DNA from 3 places in the Paenibacillus sp. BR2-3 genome. Region 1 is predicted to be linked to each of the others. Evidence: riboswitches for the same ligand, from Rfam matches in the RefSeq annotation. Region 1 holds a riboswitch; each other region holds the start of a gene.

Evidence for each region. Region 1 has a riboswitch for cyclic di-AMP ahead of PaeBR_RS00490 (C40 family peptidase). Riboswitches for the same ligand answer to the same signal wherever they lie in the genome.
Region 2: linked by a shared signal. The riboswitch ahead of PaeBR_RS13465 (APC family permease) and the one ahead of PaeBR_RS00490 (C40 family peptidase) in region 1 are both predicted to bind cyclic di-AMP.
Region 3: linked by a shared signal. The riboswitch ahead of PaeBR_RS20970 (C40 family peptidase) and the one ahead of PaeBR_RS00490 (C40 family peptidase) in region 1 are both predicted to bind cyclic di-AMP.

The regions. Positions count from the first base shown of each region.
Region 1 covers NZ_CP126311.1:99,970-103,246, reverse strand. The annotation lists gene PaeBR_RS00500 (M1 family metallopeptidase) at 1-684, shown strand, start outside; gene PaeBR_RS00495 (hypothetical protein) at 696-1,526, shown strand; cyclic di-AMP (ydaO/yuaA leader) riboswitch at 1,743-1,880, shown strand; gene PaeBR_RS00490 (C40 family peptidase) at 1,939-2,367, shown strand; cyclic di-AMP (ydaO/yuaA leader) riboswitch at 2,737-2,881, shown strand; gene PaeBR_RS00485 (C40 family peptidase) at 2,887-3,277, shown strand, end outside.
Region 2 covers NZ_CP126311.1:2,810,346-2,813,622, forward strand. The annotation lists gene PaeBR_RS13455 (DsbA family protein) at 80-796, shown strand; gene PaeBR_RS13460 (disulfide oxidoreductase) at 793-1,260, shown strand; cyclic di-AMP (ydaO/yuaA leader) riboswitch at 1,456-1,613, shown strand; gene PaeBR_RS13465 (APC family permease) at 1,741-3,277, shown strand, end outside.
Region 3 covers NZ_CP126311.1:4,354,046-4,357,322, reverse strand. The annotation lists gene PaeBR_RS20985 (sensor histidine kinase) at 1-590, shown strand, start outside; gene PaeBR_RS20980 (hypothetical protein) at 587-787, shown strand; gene PaeBR_RS20975 (TVP38/TMEM64 family protein) at 834-1,421, shown strand; cyclic di-AMP (ydaO/yuaA leader) riboswitch at 1,483-1,614, shown strand; gene PaeBR_RS20970 (C40 family peptidase) at 1,619-2,083, shown strand; gene PaeBR_RS20965 (response regulator transcription factor) at 2,307-3,014, shown strand; gene PaeBR_RS20960 (sensor histidine kinase) at 3,011-3,277, shown strand, end outside.

The DNA of each region.
Region 1 (3,277 bases):
GAGTACGGAATTATGGCCAACCTGCCATTACAGGCCAGTCTGGTCACAAAACCAGAGCCATTGAACCAAGAGACATGGAGATATAACGGAACGGATGCTTACACTCAAAATGTTTACATACGCGGTAAGCTGGTTCTCAAAGATATTGAGCTGAAAATTGGCACTAAGGCTATGGACACCGTTTTGTCCACTTACACCCGTAAATACCGATTCCGCCATCCCTCCACTGATGATTTCCAAAAAACTGTGGAAAAGGTAACCGGCAAGTCGTGGAAGGATTATTTTGAACAATATGTTTACAGCGGGGGCACACCCGATTTCTCATTGGAGAATATTTCAGTTATCCGTAAAAAGAGTGCTGCCAAAATCGATTCTTACCTTTACGAATCACAGGTGAAGGTAGTCAATAAGGGGACATATTATCCAGATGTCAGCCTTAAGTTTACATTTACTGACGGTCAGACGGTTCAGCGTATTTGGAACGGGCAGGGTGCCGCTACGTTCCAGATGCTCTACAGCGCCCCGCTCCTATCGGCGGAAATTGATCCGAAGCACTCTGTTTTGCTGGAGAATAAGCATATTAACAACTTTAGACTGGCGGAGCTGAAGCAGGATACCGTCTCCCGTTGGACCCTCAGTGTAACGAAGCTAATTGAAACTGTGCTTGCAACTCTGTCCTGGTGAGGTGAATGATCTTGAGAATTTCGATAACCCGCGGCTTACAGAGCATGAAAGAGCAGATTTATATTCTGGTGCTGCTATTCATATACCGGCTGCTTTGGGGCTATTTTATGTATGGATTCGTGCGGGATGCAATCATACCGATTCTGCTGCGGTATCCCAATGAACAGGCCGGCGGGAGCGGAATGGGCAGACTGCTGTACTATATCGAGGGTCAGTTCAGCCTGACGGGGGATTCTAATGTACAGCGCTGGCTGTGGATGCTGCTGGCCATGAGCGTTTTAAGGCTTGTGCTGTCGCCTTTCATCCGGGCTGGACTGATTCATGAGCTGCATAAGGAAAGCATTGGAGAACGAGGCCTCTTCTTTTTTCCGGGGATGAGGCAATATGGGCTGCCGGTCTTGATCTTCAGTCTGGTTGAATGGCTGCTGGCACTGGTGCCCCTCTATTGGATTGCTCCTGTAATATACAAGCTGCTCCTGTCCTCTTATCTGAATTATACGCTGCTATGGCAGATCAGTCCTTATCTCCTTGCATGGCTTGTTTACATCTTCATCATCCGTTTATGCCTGTTATATATGCAGTTTGGTTATACCAGGGGTACCGGAATGTTCTCCTCGCTTCTGATCTGCCTGCGGTATTTCCTTCCAGCTGCAGCGGTTTCGGTTATGCTTGGGGCAGGTGGTTTTATCGTACTTCTGGTGTGCGGATTGACCGGTCTTCTAAGCCCCGGACTACCCGCTCTCCTTGTGAGGCAGGTTTCACCACTCCCTTCTACATTCTTCAAAATGTGGGGCGTGGCAGCCCAATACCACCTTTGGCACAGCAAAGCCTCCTTGAAATAAAGCAGGTCATTAGTCATAGCTAAAGAGTCCCCGTTCCCGAAACTAGGAACTGAGACTCTTTTTTCGTTACAAATCCTAATAATATTTGCAAAACGGAAAAGGCTTTGATACAATGATGCCTGTGATGATAGTAACAAGTTTGTAATCTTTTAAATAATTTCGTAATTTTTGAATGCGAATTGAACTTTCTGTAACTGTTGTTATGTCGCTTGTTCGGTGCACAACACGCCAAATTCCAGGCACCGGGAAGCGGGGGAACCATATTTTGGGTGAATTGATCTCGTAAGAGAGGGATCATAGGGGGCCTTCCACCGAACCCTTAAGCTAACCTCGCAGGCATTAGGAGGAATTACATCTTTTGAAAAGTCACACCTTCAAGAAAAAGTGCACGGTAGCCGCGTTAGGGCTTGTGATGGCATTCACTTTGGGAAGCGGGAGCGCTTTCGCTAACTCCAAAATGGACACCGTTATTGCAAAAACATTGGGAACTTCGTACAAATTCGGGGGCACGAGCACCGCTGGCTTTGACTGTTCCGGGTTTACTAAATACGTGTTCACCAAAATGGGCCTAACTTTGCCACGTACCTCCCAAGCCCAATACAAAGCAGGAACCTCCGTATCGCGCAGTAATTTGCGTTCCGGTGACCTCTTGTTCTTTAACACATTTGGCAGCGGTATATCTCATGTCGGCATTTATGTTGGCAACGGAAAATTTGCACAATCTTCTTCCTCGCGTGGTGTAAACATCAGTTCGCTGAGCCAGTCCTACTGGGCCAATAGCTACATTGGCGCTAAAAGAGTAATGAGCACAACAGCGTACAAAGCTGTTGCCTATGATTGATTCTCCCCTCACAACTTACTCCTAAAACTCGATATTGCCCGGAGCCTGATTATTGCCGTAATCATTTCCGGGTTTTTCCTTTTTATTCCCTTATTCTACCTTATACACCTTTTGGTCTGCGCTGAAACACCTTTTGGATAAATAATGAAAAATATTTCAATAAACTTACTTTTTAGCTCTATTTCAGGATTTCAAGCGGTTCCAGGCCCTTAAATACCCAATATTTTCACATTAGATATGTTATAGCTGATTGCCAATTTCAGCTCCGTTTGTTACAATGGTCGCAGTAAGTTTATAGTAACATTTTTGTAATTATTGTCTGTCTTTTACGAACGTTTTGTCATGTATTTCTTGCTAAGATAATCCGAATAACAATATGTGCCGAGTTTCCTTAATCAAACAAGGAAAACGGGGGAACCACTTTGGGTGAATTGACCTCCTATATCAAGAGGGGTCATAGGGGACCTTCAACCGAACCCTTAAGCTAACCTCGTAGGCATTTGGAAGGGGTTCACACTTTTGAAAAAGAAGTTAGCAGCCGCAGCACTCAGTTTTTCTATTATTTTTACCGCAATCGGAGCGGGAAGCGCTTTCGCTGAATCCAAGATGGACCAAGTCATCGATAAAACTATCGGATCCAAGTATGTTGCCGGCGGTGTCTCGACTAGCGGCTTTGATTGCTCAGGATTTACCCTGTACGTGTTCGACAAGATCGGGATTGATTTGCCGCATCAATCCGGTTCCCAATACCAAATGGGCACTGCAGTTTCACAAAGTGAACTGAGAGCCGGAGATCTCGTATTCTTCAACACAAACGGAAAAGGCGTTTCCCATGTCGGCATTTATGTCGGCGACGGTAAATTTGCACATGCTTCATCCTCACGTGGTGTAACCATCAGCACGCTGAGCG
Region 2 (3,277 bases), 2.3 Mb from region 1:
TTACTATGCCCAGTCGCTACCGGACAGAAAGGAACGCCCCTTGAGCAAAACTAAAAAAAACAGCACAGCGTTTCCGACAATGAGTAAACAGGAGAAGCGACGAGCAGAGCAGGAACGACAGAAGAAAAAGAGCAGGGTGCTTCTTATTGTTACTGTAGCTTTAGTAGTTATTGTTTTTGCGGCATTATTTATTTTAGCTTCTAAAGACAGCGGGTCAAGCGGCAGCTCCAACAGAAAAGTAGAATTTACTTACAGCGATTTCCCAAGGTTAGGTAAAGAGGACGCTCCGGTCAAAATTGTAGAATTCGGGGATTTCAAATGTCCTGCATGCGCGCAGTTCACTGGAGTGATCAAGCCGCAAATCGTTCAGAACTATGTTGATCAGGGCATAGCAGCTTTTTATTTCGTGAATATGACCTTTATTGGTCCGGATTCCGAGACGGCTTCGCTTGCGGCTTTATCTGTGTACCACCAGAATAATGATGAATTTTGGAAGTTCTATGACGCACTCTATGCCAACCAAGGAAATGAAGAGGAAGAGTGGGCAACGGAGGATTTTCTCGTAAACTTGGCAGAGCAGGAGAAACTGTCCATAGATTATGACCTCTTGCGCAAGGATATCCAAAATCAGACGTATGCGGATGAATTGAAGCGCGACAATACTCTGGCTAATGATAATAACGTTTCACAAACGCCTACTGTGTTTGTTAACGGATTGAAGATCAATGAACCTTTTAATTTTGAAGCGATCTCCCAAGAAATAGATACAGCTGCCAAAGCAGCAGAAAGCCAATGAGCAGGTTCTCATCCTTTTGCCGCCGCCACTGTCTGTATCTGGCATGGATTGTTTCAGTGATCGCCGTTGCCGGAAGCCTGTATTTAAGTGAGGTGCTCAAGTACGAGCCTTGCAAGCTGTGCTGGTTCCAGCGCATTTTTATGTATCCGCAGTTGATTCTGCTAGGAATCGCCACATATCGAAATGACAAAAGCATTATCCCTTATGTGCTGCCGCTCAGCCTGATTGGCGGGAGTATCTCCGTGTATCACTATGCGGAACAGAAGATCCCTGCTCTAAGTAAGGTGCTGCCCTGTACGATTGGCGTTCCCTGCAACAAGGATTACCTGAATTATTTTGGCTTTATTACCATCCCGCTGCTGGCACTGACCGCGTTTACTCTGATATCCATTTTGCTGTGGACCGGACGTGACCGCGGGGAGGAAAAGAATGAGGAAGAACTTGAACATGACGGGCATTCATAATTTGTTCTGAAACTGTTACGAAATTCAGGCAAAACGTTATAAAAACACGGGGCAAAGGGATAATTGAAGAGAATGAAAGAAAGGAACCTGCCCGATCATCAATTTGCGGGAATTGGTCTTTTTTTCATTCTTTTTTCATTTTTTTCAACGCTTTACTGTAATCGCTATGTAGACTAATATTAGACCTTGTGAGAAGTTGAATATGCGCTGAATTTTCCGTAGGAAAAACGGGGGAACCAAACTTGACCCTAAGGGTCAAAAGGGGTGAATCGGCACCGGGATCATACCGGGTCCGTAGGGCTTCCACAGTCCGAATCCGCCAGCTAACCTCGTAAGCAAAAGTGGGATAATGACCATGCCATAAGCATGCGGATCATGTCCGTATGCTTATTTTTGTGCCTGCATTTTTGAAAATCCACTATTGAAAACGGCGCGCGGAATTTCCGTTTCAACTCACCAAAGAGAGGAACTGTTCTAATAATGGTTAGCAAAGTAAAAAGACTTTTGATCGGACGTCCCATGAAGTCGAACGAACTCGATCATGAAAAGTTATCCAAGGTGAAAGCACTCGCGGTTCTGTCTTCAGACGCGCTTTCGTCTGTGGCCTACGGAACGGAACAAATTCTGATCGTGCTGGTGGCTGCCGGCTTCACGGCCATTTGGTACTCTTTGCCGATTGCAATCGCTGTATTGGGTTTGCTGGCCATTCTTATTTTATCTTATCGCCAGACGATCTATGCTTATCCGCAAGGTGGAGGAGCTTATATCGTAGCAAAGAAGAATCTGGGTATTCCCACAGGTTTGCTGGCTGGTGGTTCCTTGCTGGTGGATTACATCCTGACCGTAGCAGTTAGTGCTTCGGCTGGAACGGATGCGATAACGTCTGCTTTTCCAAGTCTTCATAATTATACAGTGCTGATTGCAATCACAGTAATTATTATTTTAACTATACTTAATCTTCGCGGTGTTACAGAGTCGGCCTCATTCATTGCGATACCGGTATATCTGTTTGTCGTATCCATCTTTGTCCTCATCATCGCCGGAGTTATCAAATATGCTACGGGCGGTGTGCATGCCAATATCCCTGAATTCGGCGCTGTAGTATCTAACGTCAGTTTGTTTCTTTTACTTAAGGCGTTTAGTTCCGGTTGCTCGGCACTGACAGGTGTAGAAGCTGTGTCAAACGCCATTCCCAATTTCAAAGCTCCAGCGGAGAGAAATGCCGCAAAGACCCTGGTATTAATGGGGGTGATCCTCGGGAGTATGTTTACCGGAATTACGCTCCTCGCTTACTGGTACGGGATTATGCCTGATGAAAAAGCAACGGTCATCTCTCAGATTGCTGAATCTACTTTTGGGCGCGGAGGTCTGTATTACTTCATTCAAGGGATTACGGCGGTCATCTTGTTCCTGGCTGCGAATACGGCCTACTCTGCATTCCCGCTGCTCGCTTGCATGCTGGCCAAAGACAAATATATGCCGCATGCATTTATGGTCCGCGGCGACCGCCTAGGATTTTCTAACGGGATTATTTTTCTCGGCGTGATGTCGGCATTGCTTGTAGCTGCTTTTCACGGGAATACAGAGGGTCTGATTCCGCTCTACGCAGTCGGCGTATTTATTCCATTCACGCTGTCACAGCTTGGGATGATGGTCCGCTGGTACCGATTGAGACCGAAAGGCTGGCAAAGCAAGTTTGCTGTAAATACAGTGGGGATGCTGACCACCCTGACCATTACCCTGATTTTTGTTATCACCAAGTTCTCCAGTGTATGGATGGCGTTCATTTTCCTGCCGCTTGTAATGTTCGTATTCTTCCGTATTTATCAACATTATATGAACACTGCGGATCAGCTTCGTATCCAGATGGATATTGAGAAGCCGGTGATCAAAGGCAGTACGGTTGTCGTTCCGGTGTCCGGTGTGACGCGTGCCGTTCTCCATTCTTTAAGCTACGCGAAATCACTTACTGACAATGTAGTTGCCGTCTATGTCGGTTTTGATGAAGAGGAAATTC
Region 3 (3,277 bases), 750 kb from region 1:
AGAAGGATCGTTACCTGGACATTATCTATCAGGAAGCAGTGCGGCTTCAGCATTTGGTCGATGATTTATTTGATCTGGCTAAAATGGAAGAGGGGAGAATTTCTCTTGTACCCGATTGGATCGATTTGTCTGAACTGGTTGAGCAGGCGGTCATGAAGGTTGAATTGAAAGCAAAGGAGAAAAGCCTAAAGCTGAATTTCCATCCATCCGGAACAGCTTCATTGGTTCAGGCAGACGGGAAACGAGTGGAACAGATTGTATTAAATCTGCTGGAGAATGCTATTCGATATACCGAGCGCGGAGGCATTGATGTATATTTAAGGTTTGAATCTGTTTCAGTAACCTTGATTGTAGAAGATACCGGGATTGGTATTCCTGCAGATGAACTTCCGTTTATTTTTGAACGGTTTTATAGAGTAGAAAAGTCCCGTTCCCGTCAATATGGAGGTACTGGACTGGGATTGTCTATTGTGAAGAAGCTGGTGGAGTTACATAATGGATATATACAAGTCTCCAGTACAATAGGGGCAGGTACCCGATTTGAAATCCACTTTGTCCTGCAGCCGGAAACAGGGGAGGAAAGCACATGAAAAAAATTGAATGGCTAATTGCTATTCTCTTTATGGGAATGGGGTTAATGTGCATGACCATATCGGCAATCTCTTTCCGAAGCGATTCCCTTCTTTATTTTGGCGGGTATGTCAAAACATTTTTATTGTGTACCGCACTACTTGTCTTATTTATATTTTTGCTGGTGAAATGGTTTCATTTAGGGAAAAAACGTTAATAAAAAAAGACTTCGGAGTTGATTTCCAGGTCCTAAAGGGAAAGGGATGACCTTGCAAATATTGGCGATACAATCTGATTATCTTGCGCAATGGTTAAGTGCATGGGGAACCTGGGCAATCATAATTAGCATTATCTTGAATATTCTCATTAGCGTGATAGGGATAATTCCCTCAGTTGCTTTAACCACCGTAAATATTGTGGTCTTTGGTCTGGTTCCCGGTTTTATGATCTCTTGGGCCGGTGAGGTATCAGGGGCAATGGTTTCCTATATTCTCTACCGGATTGGTGCACTAAAGCTTAATGATAGAATCCGTTATAGTAAAAAAATAGAGTGGATGGCCAGGATTAAATCGATGAGTCCTAAACGCCAATTTATTGCGGTGCTTTTGGCCCGGTTAACACCGTTTATTCCATCGTCCTTGGTTACCCTGATTAGTGTGCTATCGGAAGTAAGTTTCTCAAATTATATGCTGGCTTCGGTAATAGGCAAGCTTCCCTCTTTATCGATCGAGGCCCTAATTGGATATGGATATGTATCTATAATCGATGGAAGGCTTAAATTAATGATTTCACTTTTGTTTCTTCTGTTACTATTAATCCTTATATATTCGCGACAGAAGGACATTAAATAAGTTGCCTATTAACAGTTGACAGGTTCAACTTACTATATTACATTATTAATAGTTACAAAATATTAACCAACTGCCGAATTTCGATTTGAAAACGGGGGAACCACTTCGGGTGAATTATTCTTGTAAGCAAGAGAATATAGGGAACCTTTAACCGAACCCTCAGCTAACTCCGTAGGCATTGAAGGGAGAACAAGTTTCTGAAGAAAGTCATTATATCTCTACTGGGAGCCGCTGTTTTATTTACGTCTACAGCACCCAGTACATTCGCAAGTGAGGTCAAGCTTGATAGTGTAGTAAACCAAGTAATAGGAACACCTTACCTTTACGGAGGAACTACCACGTCAGGGTTCGATTGCTCAGGATTTATCTTGTATGTACTGAAAAAGTTTAATGTAGACGACCTTCCGCGTACTTCCCAATCCCAAGCCAAGGTCGGAACGCCGGTCGCCAAAGAAAATCTGCGTCCAGGTGATTTGGTGTTTTTTAATACCTTCGGTAAAGGGATTTCTCATGCAGGAATCTACATAGGTGATGATCAATTTGCGCACTCTTCCAGCAAGGGTGTAAGAGTAAGTAGTTTGTCGGAGTCTTATTACCAAGATCGTTATGTTACGGCTCGTCGTGTGGTGGATCAGAAGAGTTATCTTCAAATGGAAAAATAGAGAAATAAAAAAGGACAAGCTCGTGATTACTCACGAACTTGTCCTTTTTTAGTGCATTCGGTTCTGCTTTAATTACTTATTGACTGATGAAACAAAAAAATGGTACGGCAGTAGTCGCAAGGTTCCGGTATGGGAATGATGTAAATACGTTTACATCTTTATTATTTTAACGCATTATTATAAGAAAAACTGAAAAATTAAAATAACGAAGAAGGTGGGCAACCTGTCGAAGCTCCAGGTGTTAATTGTCGATGACGAATGGAATATGAGGAACTTGCTGCGGATTTATTTAATGAAAGAAGGATTTATGGTTAAGGAAGCCGCGACGGGCCGCGAGGCATTATCCATGATCAAAAAGAATGCCTTTGATATTATCCTGCTTGATGTGATGATGCCTGATATGGATGGCTGGCAAGTATGCAAGGTGGTCAGAGAGACAGATTCGGTCCCCATTCTGATGCTCACTGCACGTTCTGAAACAAAGGATAAAGTTCATGGGCTCGGGATGGGTGCGGATGATTATTTGACCAAGCCTTTTGACACGGAAGAGCTGCTCGCGAGAATATACTCTTTACTTCGGAGATCAACGATTAATCAGATCTCTGAGCCTCAGGTATGGGTGATGGAATTTCCGCAGCTAACCATACTCCCGGATGCCCGGGAGGTTCGTGTTCAAGAGGTTGGGGTCGAATTAACCCAAAAGGAGTTCGATCTACTTGCTGCATTAGCCCAGAGCAGGCAGCGTGTCTTTAGCAGGGAGGAGCTGGTGGAAAGGCTGTGGGGGTATGATTACGAGGGCGAGACTCGGGTTGTAGACACCCATATCAAAAATATGCGTGAAAAATTGCAAAAGGCGGGCATGAGTTATAATCCGATTCAAACTGTGTGGGGAGTAGGCTATAAATTTCATGTTCCGGGAGATAAAGAATGAGAAATAACCGGATCGGCTTTAAGCTTGGCCTTGTGATCATCACTGTATTTCTGATCGTTTTATTATTCCTCGGCTTTGCAATTGACAGAATGTTTACTAATTTTTACTCAGCAGAAATGCAGAGAGAAAACGAGGAGATTACCTCCCACTTCGCGGTTATGGCCAATGCCGATGATACTACATCCGAGCAAACCATGAAGACATTTGCCGAGTTTTCGGGTGTCAGTATTTTTAATATTTTAAAAAATGGGGAAGTCATCCTG